3 regions of the Brevibacillus sp. M2.1A genome follow, and region 3 is predicted to be linked to each of the others. Evidence: riboswitches for the same ligand, from Rfam matches in the RefSeq annotation. Region 3 holds a riboswitch; each other region holds the start of a gene.
The links. A riboswitch is a leader RNA that binds a small molecule or an ion and turns the genes downstream of it on or off. The one in region 3 is predicted to bind S-adenosylmethionine.
Positions count from the first base shown of each region.

Region 1: linked by a shared signal. The riboswitch ahead of HP567_RS27050 (2,3-diketo-5-methylthiopentyl-1-phosphate enolase) and the one ahead of HP567_RS23500 (pyridoxal phosphate-dependent aminotransferase) in region 3 are both predicted to bind S-adenosylmethionine.
Region 2: linked by a shared signal. The riboswitch ahead of metH (methionine synthase) and the one ahead of HP567_RS23500 (pyridoxal phosphate-dependent aminotransferase) in region 3 are both predicted to bind S-adenosylmethionine.

Region 1 is NZ_JABSUY020000001.1:5,669,610-5,674,582, reverse strand. It holds gene HP567_RS27070 (Ger(x)C family spore germination protein) at 1-132, shown strand, start outside; gene HP567_RS27065 (1,2-dihydroxy-3-keto-5-methylthiopentene dioxygenase) at 184-696, opposite strand; gene HP567_RS27060 (methylthioribulose 1-phosphate dehydratase) at 710-1,366, opposite strand; gene HP567_RS27055 (2-hydroxy-3-keto-5-methylthiopentenyl-1-phosphate phosphatase) at 1,370-2,038, opposite strand; gene HP567_RS27050 (2,3-diketo-5-methylthiopentyl-1-phosphate enolase) at 2,035-3,249, opposite strand; SAM riboswitch class I at 3,335-3,512, opposite strand; gene HP567_RS27045 (sigma-70 family RNA polymerase sigma factor) at 3,643-4,161, shown strand; gene HP567_RS27040 (anti-sigma factor) at 4,161-4,973, shown strand, end outside.
Region 2 is NZ_JABSUY020000001.1:2,981,060-2,986,032, reverse strand. It holds gene metH (methionine synthase) at 1-2,900, opposite strand, end outside; SAM riboswitch class I at 2,999-3,100, opposite strand; gene HP567_RS14710 (YjcZ family sporulation protein) at 3,313-3,420, shown strand; gene HP567_RS14705 (YcdB/YcdC domain-containing protein) at 3,486-4,973, opposite strand, start outside.
Region 3 is NZ_JABSUY020000001.1:4,908,884-4,913,856, forward strand. It holds gene HP567_RS23495 (hypothetical protein) at 1-454, opposite strand, end outside; gene HP567_RS23500 (pyridoxal phosphate-dependent aminotransferase) at 609-1,790, opposite strand; SAM riboswitch class I at 1,874-1,988, opposite strand; gene HP567_RS23505 (MFS transporter) at 2,049-3,305, opposite strand; gene moaC (cyclic pyranopterin monophosphate synthase MoaC) at 3,309-3,791, opposite strand; gene HP567_RS23515 (methylated-DNA--[protein]-cysteine S-methyltransferase) at 3,964-4,503, shown strand; gene HP567_RS23520 (2OG-Fe(II) oxygenase) at 4,496-4,973, shown strand, end outside.

The sequences.
Region 1 (4,973 bases), 760 kb from region 3:
GGTCTCTATGCGCGTGCTCATGAATATAAGGAATACAAAAAGGTAGAGGATGATTGGACGAAGGCGTTTTCCAATGCCGTTGTTGAAATCAAGCCAGACGTATCGATCAAGGGAAATGGTGTCATAAAATGAAGGGTGAAAGACAAAACCCCCTGGCAATCAGTAAATGCCAGGGGGTCGTTATTAATAGATCGCTTCCCAGCCTGCTGGAGTGACGAATAGGCGAATCGCCTTGATTTTGCGGTCGTCCATCAGGGTGAAGTAGTGGCGGTAGTTCGGTGGTACGGAGATCAGATCGCCCGGCTCCAGCTCGACGTCGAAGTAGCGACCGTCTTTGCCCTTGATAGCGAAAATACCGTGACCATCGACGCAGAAGCGGCACTCATCGTCGGTGTGGTGATGCTCGCCCTTGAATTTCACCAACAGCTCGTCGAGATTAGGTGTTTTGTCAGAGAGGACGATAATGTCCGCTGTCAAGTAACCGCGACGTTGGCTGATTGCATCGATTTCCGGTTTAAAGGTGTCGAGAATCTCTTGTTTCTCCTCGTCTGTCGGGCTGTAGTTATCACGGTGCTTTGGATCAAGGCGATCCACGCCCCATTTTTCATAAATGATCTCTTGGGTATCCAGGAAGGAGACAACTTCCTCGGGTGCGGAAATGTACTCATTGTTGTCGTGAAAACGAATTTGTGCCATCGTTTATTCCTCCTTAATTGGTGGTTGTAGTGGACACGACTGCTTGGCGCAATTGCAGCCAGCGGGCGTGATACTCGAATAGGAACTCAAAAGCTTCCAGGTGGCGCTTAGCCTCGAAGTCATTGCCGCCCCACGTGTAGATACCGTGGTTACGGATGAGTACGCCGGGAACTTCTGGTGTAATCACTTTTTCAATTTCGGTAGCCAAGGTCGGAATATCAGCAAAGTTCTCAACAATCGGAACAGTAATGCGTGCGTTTTCTTCCCAGATTCCGAGTCCCTTGATCAGCTCTTGTCCTTGTATGGAGAAAGCCCGTTGTCCAAAGTACAGCTCGGAAATGAGGTTGTTCCATACGGTATGGACGTGGAAGCAAGCCCCTGCCTTCGGGAACGTTTTGTATACGACGGCGTGGATGAGTGTTTCTGCGGACGGCTTGAGAGCAGTTTCATCCACTGGACGAGAGTCTTGATCCACAACCAGGTAATCTTCGGGGGACAGCTTGGTTTTGTCTTTGCCGCTTGCCGTTACAGCAAATTGCAAGGGATCGTTTTGTATTTTAATAGAGAGATTGCCACTGGTGCCGGGAAACCAGTCCCGGCGGGCAAATGTCAGCTTGGCGTCATCCAGACGGCGAAAGGCATCCAGACGTTGTTCGAGTGTTGCAGTCATGAATTAGACGACCTCCTGTTGGACTTGCTGTAAAATGCGAATCACATCGTGGAACGTGGCAAACTTGCTATGCGGCAATTGCAGCTCTTCCGCCTTGTCAGCGAGGAAGGAACGGGCAATCACATAGTCAGCGATTTTGGCTCCAGCCAAATCAGTGATGGAGTCGCCGATGACGATGCGGAAATGAGTTGTTGGATCGTAACGACGGATGATGGTCGTCTTGCACATGCCGCAGCCGTTCGTGCAATGTTCATCGCAAGCGTTGGGCCACGTAATGGTGATACGCTCGCCGCTGAAATCACTGCCATTACAGTAGATCGGCACATCGGTAAGATCGAAGGGTGCCAGGATAGGCTCCAGAAAAAAGTCGATGCCGCCACTCGTGATCAACAGCTCGATGCCTTCTGCGCGGCAATAGCTCACAAATTCAGCAAATCCCGGGCGAATGGTCGCTTCATGGACAATAAAATCGATAATGTCCTGGCGCAAGGAGGAGGGCAAGAGTTGAAACAGCTTGCCAACCCCTTCCTGAACGCTTATTTTTTGCGAAAGGATTTGCTCCGTCAAGCCTTCCCACTCAGGGGGAGCAAACTTGCGGACAATCGCTACAATGTTGTCTTTTTCGGTAATCGTTCCGTCGAAATCGCAGAACAGGACGAGCTTCTTGCTCATCGTGCGCCACCCCACTTTTCCAGAGCGATCGCCAGCTCTTGTGATTCAGCAGCAGCCTCTTCCAATGTTCGACCTGCGGTGACTGCCTCAATCGCGGCAACGAAAGCTTTTGCTCCTGCGGTTGCTCCACCAGGATGACCGTGGATTCCGCCCCCTGCATTGACGATTTGATCGATACCGAAGTCTTGATACAGCTGTGGAACCAGCCCCGGATGAATGCCGGCAGATGGAACCGGGAAGGAACGTCGTACACCATTCAGTGGGTCAGTCAAATGCTTGGCGAGCTGCAACGCTTCTGTTTTGTCCAGGGCGACATTGCCGTACGGAGACGGGAAGAGTACCAAATCTGCCCCAGCTACACGCATCAACGTGCCGAGTAGAAGCGGGGTGGCGATACCGTAGTCAGGTGAAGGATAGTAAGCCCCTGCCAAAGCCGGATGTGCCATGATCGGTACGTGTACATCAGGATCGGCTGCCAAACGGTGCAGAGCATCGAAGCCAAACGCCAGCACGTTGAACAAAAGGCAGTCAGCACCCGCCTCTACCGCACGCTTCGCTTTTTCGTTCAGCTCATGCACAGGTCCAGTCAGGTTGGCTGCATAGAGGACGGGCTTGCCTGTTTCGGCTTCGGTCTCCTGGGAGATCTGCTTAAACGCTTTGATCCGTTCGATAAAAGGAGCGCGGTCGTCTGCAAAGAAGATTTCGTCATCTTTCACGAGATCAACTCCGCCCAAGGCTTGTGCTCGGAATTGTGTCTTCAAATCGTCGAAAGGAAGACCCAGGCACGATTTGAAAATGCTCATCAAGAGTGGACGGTCATGTGCCCCTAAACGTTCGCGCAGACCATCAATGCCGAACTTCGGTCCAGGAAAGGCCTGAAGGAATGAGTCAGGGAAAACAACGTCAACGAGCTTGATTTTGCCATCCATCGACAGTTTACCGAATATTCCGGTCAACAAGGATGGAATGTCTGCTGTAAAATTGCGAGTCGGATAGCTAACGGTAATCAGACCGCGTGTTTCTCCGTTTTCCAGTGTCGCAATCGGTGTCGCGCTCACGGCTTCACCGAGATAAGGCGCTAGCTCAGCTTGCTTGGCAAGCGGCAGGTCCGTCCAGGAACCGACTGTCATGCCGACAGCAATGGCTTGCGCTTTCTTGTTCAAGTCTTTTGCTTGTGTGAGATAGGTGACGAGGATACGTTGTTCACTCATGGTACGCCTAATCCTCCTTGAATTATTAAAAAAGCCTCCCCATTGAGCGGGGAGGCGGTTGTCGACTATGAAAGCGTCTCGTCTCCTCTCATCTCTCGGGTCAGTAGCCGAAACGAGCCCAAAGTGCTCGATCTCGACTCTTATCCGTTGGAATTAGCACCGTTTCGCTATCCAAGGTACGCAATTATGAGCGTACGAATCATGGTATAGCGCCGGTTGCCGGGCATCATAGGGCCAGTCCCTCAGCCAGCTCGCGATAAGAGTTATTCGTTTCCCCCATGATATGACGTTCATTGTCAGGAGTCAATCTTTGTTTTTGCAGAGAATGTGCAGCAAGTTATGAGAAAAATGAGACTAAGGTGAAACTTTTTGGCAATTCCTTCGTGGTAAGGGATGAAGGGGTGTGAACGGTTTGGGAAAGTAGGTCTGGAGGATGTGTACCAGCTGCATGTAAACGATATTTACCGCTATCTTTTCCGGCTGACACGAGATGAGAAGCTGGCAGAGGATTTGACACAGGAAACCTTTTGTCGCGCCTTCTCTTCCTTGGACGACTACCGTGGGGAAAAAGTACGGCCCTGGCTGTTCAAGGTGGCCTATCACGCTTTCGTGGATGGTTATCGTAAGAGGACGAAACAACGATTTGCGTTTGTAGAAGCCCTGCCAGAAAGACCTGATCATTCGGCTGTTGATCCGGCTGAGCATGTCGTGAATCAGGAGCTGTGGGAAGTGGCCCACGACTATTTGGAGAAGCTTCCGGAAAAGCAGAGACAGGTCATTTTGTTGTCTGCATTGCAGTTTTCCTATGCGGAGATGGCAGAGGTACTCGGGATTGAGCTGGCAGACGTCAAGCGTTCCTTGTTTCGGGGACGACAAAAGATGCGGCAGTTGTGGAGGGAGGAAAGCCAGTGATGAACAAGGATGAGAATCATCGCGAGCAAAGGCTGCTTGCTTATTTGCGTGGGGAAATGGCGGAAGAAGATTCAAAACTATTCGAGGAAGAAATAGCGGCTGACGTGGAGTACGCACAGCGGTTGGAAAGGCTTTTGTTGGGGGAAGAAACGGGGGAGGACAAGGTGAAAATAAACCAGCCTGAAGCACTGTCGGCTGAAAAACAGCGTGCCATTGTGCGCCGGGGGAAATGGAAAAATCGGTTGTCCAACGCTGGGTTCACCATAGGGCTTCCCTTTTTGGCCGGAGTTGTGTTGCTGATTTTGAATGGCTGGGTCGGGTCGCTGATGCATGAAGATCTGTTCCGCGTTGCGAAGTCGATAGTCAATTTTACTCAGCCAGGTGTGAGAGTGGGTAGTAGTGGCTCGCAGGTCGGATTGCTGTACGGAAACATCAGCATGGAACTACGTGAGCGGGTTGGGGGGGAAGAAAAGGTCGCTGGTCGTTTTGAGAGTACGAATGTGCTATGGAACGTAAATACGAAGCCGCAATGGACGAACGGGGTTAGGGAACAGAAGCTGTATTTCCGTTATCCGACAGACGGGGAAATGGGGGATACGGAATCTCGCACTGCACCTGCCTGGACAACGATGGAGAAGCTACCTGAGGGGACCGTTTCTCAGCTCGCGATTTCCTTCGATCACTTCCTAACATACGAGGAGTACTATGAATTGGTTTCCCGCCATGTCACCTCTTCGGGACAAGATACGGTTTGGTTTGCGGTAGACACAGGGGTGGAGCGAAAGCAAGCAGAAGACGATGGGGCAAATCGA
Region 2 (4,973 bases), 1.9 Mb from region 3:
TTGCCATCTGACTGAGCCGGGAAGAACTGATACACACCGTGGGTCGAAATGGTTCCTTTTTGCTTCGCTTCATTCAATAACTCTTCCACAATGCCGTACAGTTCCAGTACCTTCTCGTCGCCTTCCTCTATCAATCTATCTACATTTCCGCGTACGCCGAGGTGTTTTCCGAGGAGCATCCGCAGGTTCAAATACGGTTGCAGATGGCTCAGCGGGTATTGTCGCAAAACATGTCGTTCACAATCGGGCGGCAGATGGATTGGAACGGTTCTGCTGATGGCTGAACGAGCTGGCAAAGGTGCTTTTTTCTCCTCGACAACAGGCTGAGCCGTTGCGACTGCTTCCAGCAGATGCTGCTGTTCCTCTACCAAGCGATCACGTTCTTCTGGATTTTGCAGACGATTCACAAGCTCCAGACCATCCATGGCGTCTTTTGCGTATAAAACAATTCCACGGTATTCCGGTGCAATCCGGTTCGATGTGAATTTGCGTGTCAATGCCGCACCGCCAACCATCATCGGGATATCAATGCCTGCTTCACGAAGGTCTTGTGCGGTAATGACCATTTGCTGCGCGGATTTTACCAGGAGTCCAGACAGACCGATGGCATCCGGCTTTTCTTCTCTGCATGCGGCAATCAGTTGCTCTGGCGGTACCTTGATCCCCAGGTTTACGACATTGTAGCCGTTGTTTGACAAAATAATTTCCACGAGGTTTTTTCCGATGTCGTGTACGTCGCCTTTGACGGTCGCCAGCAAGATTTTCCCCTTTGCAGCGGCATCGCTTTTTTCCATGAATGGCTCTAAAAACGATACGGATGCCTTCATCACTTCCGCGCTCTGCAGTACTTCTGCCACGATCAACTGGTTGCCGTTGAACAGGCGACCTACCTCTTCCATCCCAGCCATCAACGGGCCATTGATGATCTCGAGTGGTGTGTATTTATCCAGCGCCAGCTTCAGATCTTCCACCAGACCATCCTTGGAGCCTTCGACTACATAACGGGCCAAACGTTCTTCAAGTGTTAACGAGGAGACTTCCACACGAACTTCCTTTTTCTTTTGACGATAAAATTCAGTGAAGGCCGCCAATGTCTCATCATTTGTCTCGAATAGAAGGGCTTCTGCCAGCTTTCTCTCGTCTTCTGGAATCGAAGCGTAGCGCTCCAGCTTTTCTGTGTTAACGATGGCGTAATCAAGCCCTGCGAGAGTGGTGTGGTACAAGAAGACCGCATTCAGCACTTCCCGACCCGCAGGAGGCAAGCCGAAGGAAACATTACTGACACCCAGGATCGTCTTGCAAGCAGGCATTGCCTGTTTGATCAAACGAATGCCTTCTACGGTTTCCTTGGCAGAGCCGATGTATTGTTCATCCCCTGTCCCTACTGGAAAGACAAGTGGATCAAAAATAATATCCTGTGGCTTTATTCCATACTGGTTGACGAGAATGTCATACGAACGTTGTGCGACCTCCAGCTTCTTTTCGCGAGTGATAGCCATACCCGCTTCTTCAATCGTTCCGACGACAACGGAGGCACCGAACTTGTGAATAAGCGGAACCACTTCCTCAAATCGATCCAACCCGTCTTCCAGGTTAATCGAGTTGAGAATGGCCTTCCCTTGCGAATAGCGAAGTCCCAACTCCATGACCTTGGCATCTGTCGAGTCGATCATGAGCGGTGCTTTTACTTTTTTCACGATGAACTGTAGGAATTTTTCCATATCTTCGTATTCATCACGGTCGGGGTCAGCCAAGCATATATCGATGACATGTGCCCCACGCTTTACTTGGGCTCGGGCAATATCAGACGCTTCTTCATAGTGACCAGCTGCAATCAGATCACGGAATTTTTTGGAACCGATGACATTGGTCCTCTCCCCTACGAGCAAGGGACGATTGTCATCTTCGACGTAAACGACCTCGATCCCGGAGACCGCGCTCAGCGGTTCTACAGCAGCACTGCGCGGCTTGCAGTCTTTCAATGCTTCTGCCATCGCTTGAATATGGTCAGGCGTTGTTCCGCAGCAACCGCCAGCGACGTTTATCCAGCCCTGTTCCGCGAACGCCCGCATTTTCGAAGCAAGTCCCTGTGGCGTTTCATGATAATGACCGTTCTCATCTGGCAAGCCTGCGTTCGGATAACAGCTGACCGCACATTGGGCAATTCCTGATAGTGTCCGCAGATGATCACGCATGAACTCGGGTCCTGTCGCACAGTTCAGACCTATAGAAACAGGCTTTATATGCTCCAAGGAGACGTAAAACGCCTCGATATTTTGGCCCGCCAGCGTCGTGCCCATCGGCTCAATCGTACCTGACAGCATAACGGGGAGCTCCTGTCCAAGCTCTTCAAAAGCTTTGCGAATCCCGATCCCGCCAGCCTTGACGTTCAACGTATCTTGCGAGGTTTCTAAAAGAAGAACATCGGAGCCGCCGAGAATCAGACCTTTTGCCTGACGATAATAAGCCTCGATCAGTTCTTCGAAGGTGACACCGCCTGTCAACGAAAGGGTTTTGGTCGTCGGTCCCATGGCACCTGCTACAAAACGCGGCCACTCCTCCGTGGAATAGGCATCCACCGCTTCTCTGGCCAAGCGAGCTGCCGCTATATTGATCTCAAGGTCTTTCTCTGGCACATCGTACTCGGCCAAAACAATGGAAGCAGCACCAAACGTATTTGTCTCGACGATGTCTGCGCCTGCCTCTAAATATTTCTCGTGAATGGAACGAATCACATCTGGTCTGGTCAAGTTCAGGAGTTCATTACAGCCATCATAGGCTTCACCGCCGAAATCATCAGCAGTCAGATTCGCCTGTTGAAGCATGGTGCCCATTGCACCGTCCAGAATCAGAATTTTCCGGGAAAGCTGTTCGCGAAAAGTTGGAAAAGTTGGTTTCATTGACGTGCCCCTTTTCTCCCTTGCATCTGGGTAAATAAAAAATCCTCTTCTTTGAAAGAAGAGGATTTGTCAGCAGATACGAAAACGCCTGAGACATCCTCTTATCTTTCAAAGCACGTAGCTTTGCTGGAATTGGCACCGGATTTTTACCGGTTGCCGAGGCTTCATCAGGCCAGTCCCTCTGCCTCTCTGGATAAGAGTCGTACACTTGTCATTTAGTTGGTTTGCGAAATGTCTTGAATGTTTGCAAGTATCTTAACACCCCCTTTGTCTCCCCGTCAATTGTGAATTGTCTATTTTTTACTGAGCTTCTCTTCTTACCCGCCCATTTTTGCCTAAGTGGGCATCCGCCCAGTCCAATATCGGCATTCGTGTATAGACTGGAGTATAACGGAAAGGAGGGGAAACAAAGATGAGTACATCTTTCTGCGGTAACGGATTCTTCGGTGACTGCTTCGCAATCGTGCTCGTGCTGTTTATCCTGTTGGTTATTATCGGGTGCTCGTGTGACGACTGTTAGATAAGTGTAAAAAAGGCTATCCCAAAAGCCATCAGGAATGGCTTCGGGATAGCCTTTTTTTCTTGTTATTTGGTGATGATCTTGCCTGTCACAGCATCCAGAGTAATATATTTGAACGCCAGCTTTTCGTCACTCCACGGCACATACGCCATCTTTGGTTGAGCTAATTTTTGCCCATCCACATCTCTCCTCAAATAGACCAGCTTTAATGGCATGACTCGTAAATACGCCTCAACAGCCTTGTCTTTCGAGACGATCTCGTCGGATGCTGGAAGCTCCACCAACTCGTGCGTCTCTCTGTAGTTTGCGAACTTTGTCACTTTGCCAGAAGACGGATCGACTGTTACTGAATAAGCCGCTTTCGGCCAGCGATCCTGTACTGGAATGCCATCCTTGCTCATGAGATATCTGAATTCCCATTCGCCCGAAGACACAGGATTCGTTTCGTCTGGCTGTATGACTTGCGCCAATTGCACTTCTTTTATGCCTGGATCAACGTATTTAGGCAGAAAGGCAAGTGCAGCCTCTTCCGCTTGCTCGCGTTTGACTGTCACTGCTGTATCGGATCGCGGTGACCCCAGCCCGACGACACTGCCTGTTTCTGCGAGAACTTCTACGCCGATATACTTGTCATTTTTATCATTCCAGACGTATTCCTTGCGTCCGTCACGGTTACTCTCTCTATAGGTCGAGTCATCCACTTGTATGCCGAATTCCGCTTGCAGCAACGCTTTTGCCTCATCCTTGGAGCGAACCTTGACGTATTCCTTTGGAGATTCGATCGGATGTGCTTCCTTCGTATTCAACTGATCATAAGCAAGCCCGTTATCTCCCGTTCCATACACCATCTTGCCATTGGTCGCGTCGATATACCACTCCTGACCATCTTCACGTCCTCTTTGCATGAAGGAAACAGCTGGTGTGTACTCCAGAATGGGCTGCCACATATCCCCTTGATTTGATTGTGGCTGTATTCTCGGATTCTGCACGTACCGAAGCTTCATATGCTCGCTCAGCTCTTTGATGGCTACCTCTTCTGACACAGCAGTCGATACATCCGGGTACTGCGACGGCTCAAATGATTCGAGCCCCTTATTGAAATATTCGAGGTGGCCAGAGTCGGTTGTTTCGATGCTTATTTCATCAGACAACACCGGCATCCCGTTATAGTATCTCAGGTACAATCCCGGATGGTTGGCGTCCAACAACCGATAGTTCTCGCTATCAGCCCCGAGCAGCTTGTTCAGGAACTGTCGCTCTTGCTCCAATGCTTTTGCTCCTTCTGCTCTTTTCTGGCTCTTTGCTTCCTTTTCATCCTTAAACAGAAGCCTATAATGTTCCAATGCTTGACCATTGCCAGTGATCACAAGAGAAACTTCATGACCCTCTTTGTTCGTTTTCCCCAAAATGAATGACATGCCATCGTGGTTCTTTTCTTTATCCAAAAGAAGAAGGGATGGGCTCAAATCGGGCATGGCATCTGTCAGCTTGGTGAAAAAGGCTTGTTCGCTCTTGTTCAATCGCCCGAAAAACGCGACTTGCTCACGTTCGTC
Region 3 (4,973 bases):
CACGCGGTTTTTCTGTATGTGGGAGGAAAGAGAGGTCGACATGATTGGACGCTTCTTCCATACCGATATCGCTTGCCAACAGCAATGCCTCTTCCTGGAAGGTCGGCGTACAGCTGCCTTCATTTAGCTCACAGAGTCGCTTCAATCGCTTCAGTCTCTCTGCTGACTTTTCTATTCTCATGCATTCGTTCGTCAGCTCACATACGTTGACGTGACGAGCATCAGCGATCATGCTGATATCATTCACATGGACAATCAGTCTTTTGCCTTCTTCTGTAACAAATCCGATCGAGCAAAAATGCGCACCTGACATTTCCAAACGAGTGAGAACAGCATTGGCGTAAACTTCTCCCGTCCGCAAGCGAATCTGGCCTGCTTCAATGGCTCCGCCGATTTTTCTCTCGTTGGCGATCACCGTATACATATCCGTGTAACCGTTAATCTGATAGCGCATGGTACCCTCCCGCTCTCGCTGAGACTAATTATCATTAACAACAATGACATCGTATAATGAAAATCATTATCTGTCAATAATGAGAATGATTTTTATTCTAAAAGGAAAAAGCCACACTCCATTTATACGGTAGTGTGGCCAAATTGTCTCGCTTTTATTTTGTTTTCGTAAATAACCCCAGCCGCTCAATCCGCTGGACCGCTTCCGCAAGACGCTCTTCGTTGGATAACAAAGCCGCTCGCACATAGCCCTCACCTGTGGGGCCAAAGCCATTTCCCGGCGCTACGACGACATGCGCTTTTTCCAAAAGCAGGTCAGAGAACTCCACGGATGTGAAGCCGCTTGGAACAGGAAGCCAAGCAAAAAACGAACCTTGAGATGGTGGCGCCTGCCAGCCAATCCGATGCAGATTGGAATACAAGGCATTACGGCGGCTTTCGTAGACAGCGACGAGATCGCGGACGCACTGCTGCGAATCCGTCATCGCTTTGGCTGCTGCCATCTGTACCGCTCCGAACAGGCTGACGAAGTAATGGTCCTGAATGAGGTTAATCAGACGAACCAGCTCGCGATTTCCTACCATGGCACCCACACGCCAACCTGCCATATTGTACGTTTTGGACAAGGTATAAAATTCTACGCCTACTTCTTTTGCACCCGGAACCTGCATGAAGCTGACCGGCTTTTTCCCGTCATAGCTAATCGCCCCGTAAGCGAAGTCGTGGCAGACGACGATTTCATGTTTTCGGGCAAAACGAATAGTTTCTTCATAAAACTCAATTGGTGCGTTGACTGCTGTCGGATTGTTCGGATAGTTGAGAAACATCAGTTTCGCTCGATCCAAATCAGCTTGGGAGAGCTGGCTGTAGTCGGGCAAGAAATCATTTTCCGCCTTCAACGGCATCATGGCCATCCGTCCGCCTACGACCGCAACCCCCGACCAATAATCCGGATAGCCTGGGTCTGGAACTAGTGCAACATCGCCTGCGTTCATGAGGACTTGGCAAATCTCTACGAGTCCGGTTTTGCTACCGAACAAAATCGCTACTTCTTCCTCTGGATCGAGGTCCACATCAAATTCTTGCTTATACCAATGAGCCACTGCCTGCTTCAGTTCCACGCGTCCCTGAAAAGGCGGATATTTGTGATGGAGTGGTTGTGCCGCTTGCATCTGTAATTCTTCAATAATGTGCGGCGGTGTCGGCAAATCGGGATTGCCCTGCCCCAGGTTAATGACGTCATGGCCTTGCGCAATGACCTTGTTTACTTTTGCCACCAGGGTCGCAAAAAACTGGGTAGGGAGTCGATCAATCATATCGGAGGGTTGAATGCGCATCTTTGTTCCATTCCTTTCTTGGGCCCAATACAGTAAAACCCCCTTTTTCCAGACAGAAAAAGGGGGAGATCAGCTTGGTCACGTCCTTATCTGTCAGGAAAAAATCCTGCTGGAATTGGCACAGCATCTGTCCATCACATGGAACAGATCCGCTGCCGGGCTTCATAGGGCCAGTCCCTCCACCTCTCTGAATAAGTCAAACACACGGAATATACTGTTTTTTCGTCTATATCATACTACTTGAGCACGTAAACCGTGTCAAGATGCTTGGTTCTGTACCGGCATTTGATGCCTTCTTTTCTGAAAAGAGCTGTGGAAGGCAAAGAAGGCGACAGACAACAAACACAAGCCTGCCATCACGAACAATAGTCCCTGCGCGTGAATGGATTGGAAAATGAATGCGCCAAGCAGTGGACCGAGCATCCGCCCAGCCGATCCAGTCCCTGCAATCAGCCCTTGGATAAAGCCTTCTCGTCCCTCAGGCGTAAATTGTGCAGCTACTGCCGGCACCGCTGGCCACACGAGCATTTCGCCCAGCGTCATGATGAACATGCCTGCCACAAAGCCTGCATAAACCGTTGACTGAGACAAAATCAACATCGACAAGGCAAAAATATAAGCGCCCAAGAGCATTTGTGCTTTTAGCGTACGAGCAAAGCGTCGAATGACCCACGCAATCAATGGCTGACCAAACAGGATCAAACCGCCGTTCAGCGTCCACAACAGACTGTATTGACGGAGGGAAATGCCCAGGGTTTGCATATAGGTCGACAGCACCGTCGTCCATTGGACATAGACAATCCAGCTAATTAACAGCCCTCCGCATAATAGCAGCAATGCGCCCCATACCACTTTTGTCTCTTGTTGTGGTTGTCGCAGCACATCACCAGCTACTTGCTCAGGCATGCTTTGTCCAGTCGTCGCGTTTTCGCGTTGTTGTTCCACCATTTTTAGCTGACGCGGCAAAATGAGCATGAACATCGCGAGGACGATCACTTGAGAGATGGCATTACCGAAAAACGTCCAGGCAAACGATACACTTGCCAAGAAGCCGCCCAACGCAGACCCGGCAGCTACCCCCACATTGAGGGAGACATAAATCAGATTGATTCCTTTACGTCCTCCGTCCGGCCATAAAACGACGGCCAATGCATTCATCACAGGAGAAAGTGTCCCGTAAAACAGTCCATTCAACAGAAGCAAGACAACATAAATCGTAAAATCTTGCGTTACACCTAATCCGATCGAAATCAGGATAACACCGATGGAACCTACAATAATAGTGCGCATTTTGCCCCAGCGGTCAAACATCATCCCGCCAACAATACTTCCGATCAAAAATGCGCCTTGATTTAAAAGCAACAAGAAGCCGGCTACAGTCAGCGGCTTTCCGAGATGATTGTGAATATAGATCGTGACTAGCGGCCAAATACACGCCATTCCGGTAGAAAAAATGACGGCAGCAATCGCCAATAAACGAATGCTGCTCGGATAGGATTCCCATTTTTGCCTCATGGCTTACTTCTCTCCCCGATGGAAATCGCCGCTTTTTCCGCCTGTTTTGGATTGCAAACTGGTCGGACCGATTATCATTGCTTTATCCATGGCTTTGCACATGTCATACACCGTCAAAGCCGCTACGCTGACAGCGGTCAACGCCTCCATCTCGACGCCAGTTTTCCCTGTCGTCTTCACGGTTCCTGTAATCGCAAGCGTCGTTTCATCTACAAATGCAAATTGTATGTCGATGCCAGTCAATGGCAGCGGATGACACATCGGGATAATTTCCCACGTCTTTTTGGCAGCCATGACACCTGCTACCTGCGCAACTGCGAGTACATCGCCCTTTTCGATTCGACCTTCGCGGATTCGGGCGAGTGTTTCGGGTTTCATGCTGATTTGGCTCTCGGCTACAGCCACCCGTTTTGTGACGTCCTTCTCGGATACGTCTACCATCCGCGCTCGATTTTGTTCATTAAAATGTGTTAATTGATCTGTCATACTAGAATCGTTCCTCCTCTATCTCCTCCTACCTTACTCCCGCCGCTGGATAAAAGCAATGGGAATGTAGAAGACATTGTTTCGTTATCTTGCTCATCCACTCCTAAAAACGTACGAAGAACAGGTGCTGGAGGTATACTGTGCGTACACAGTTCAAAGGAGGCGTATGGAAATGGAAATGAGGAAGAATCAGACGGTACATTGGTCCATGCTTGTGCATGGTGATTGGACCATTTATCTAGCTGCAACGGCTGCCGGGCTTTGTTATGTCGGCTCGGTCAACCAGCCTTTTGCTGAATTGGAAGCTTGGGTTAAAAAACATCACCCACAAAGTTCGCTGGTGCAAGACGATCTATGGCTAAAGCCTTTTGCAACAGAACTGATGGAGTATTTGCAGGGAACGCGCGAGCATTTTTCCATGGATTGCGACCTGTCTGGAACGCCTTTTCAGCTCGCTGTCTGGGAGGCACTGCGCCAAATCCCATACGGTCAAACGGTATCGTACACCGACATTGCAACCATTATTGAAAAGCCTGCTGCTGTTCGTGCTGTCGGTGCAGCAATCGGTGCCAATCCGGTTCTCATTACAGTACCCTGCCACCGCGTCGTCGGTAAAAACGGTTCACTGACTGGCTATCGTGGAGGACTGCCCATGAAGACAACTCTGCTTGATCTGGAGAAAAAGACAAATCGGGGTGTGAAGCATGGCTAAATCAGTGGCAGAGACGATCACTGCACTTGACTGGCATTCCTTGCAACAGGAGCTAGACAAACAAGGGTATGCGACTTTTCCTTCCTTAATAAGCGCCGATGCGTGCGAAGAATTAATCGCTACGTATGGACAGGATGACCTTTTTCGCAATACGATCCAAATGGCGCGGTACCGTTTCGGTGAAGGGGAGTATCGCTATTATCAAGCTCCCCTTCCCTCGCTTTTGCAGGAGCTTCGCGAAGGCTTTTATCCAATGCTTGCGCAGACTGCGAATCGGTGGCTGGAACTGCTGGGACGCGAAGCTATTTATCCTGCTACCCTCCCTGAATTTTTGGCGCAATGTCACGAGCAGGGTCAGTTGCGCTCTACTCCACTGATTTTGAAATACGAAACAGGTGGCTATAATTGCTTGCATCAGGATATGTACGGCGAGGTGTTCTTCCCGTTTCAAGTGGTTTTTGCCTTGAATC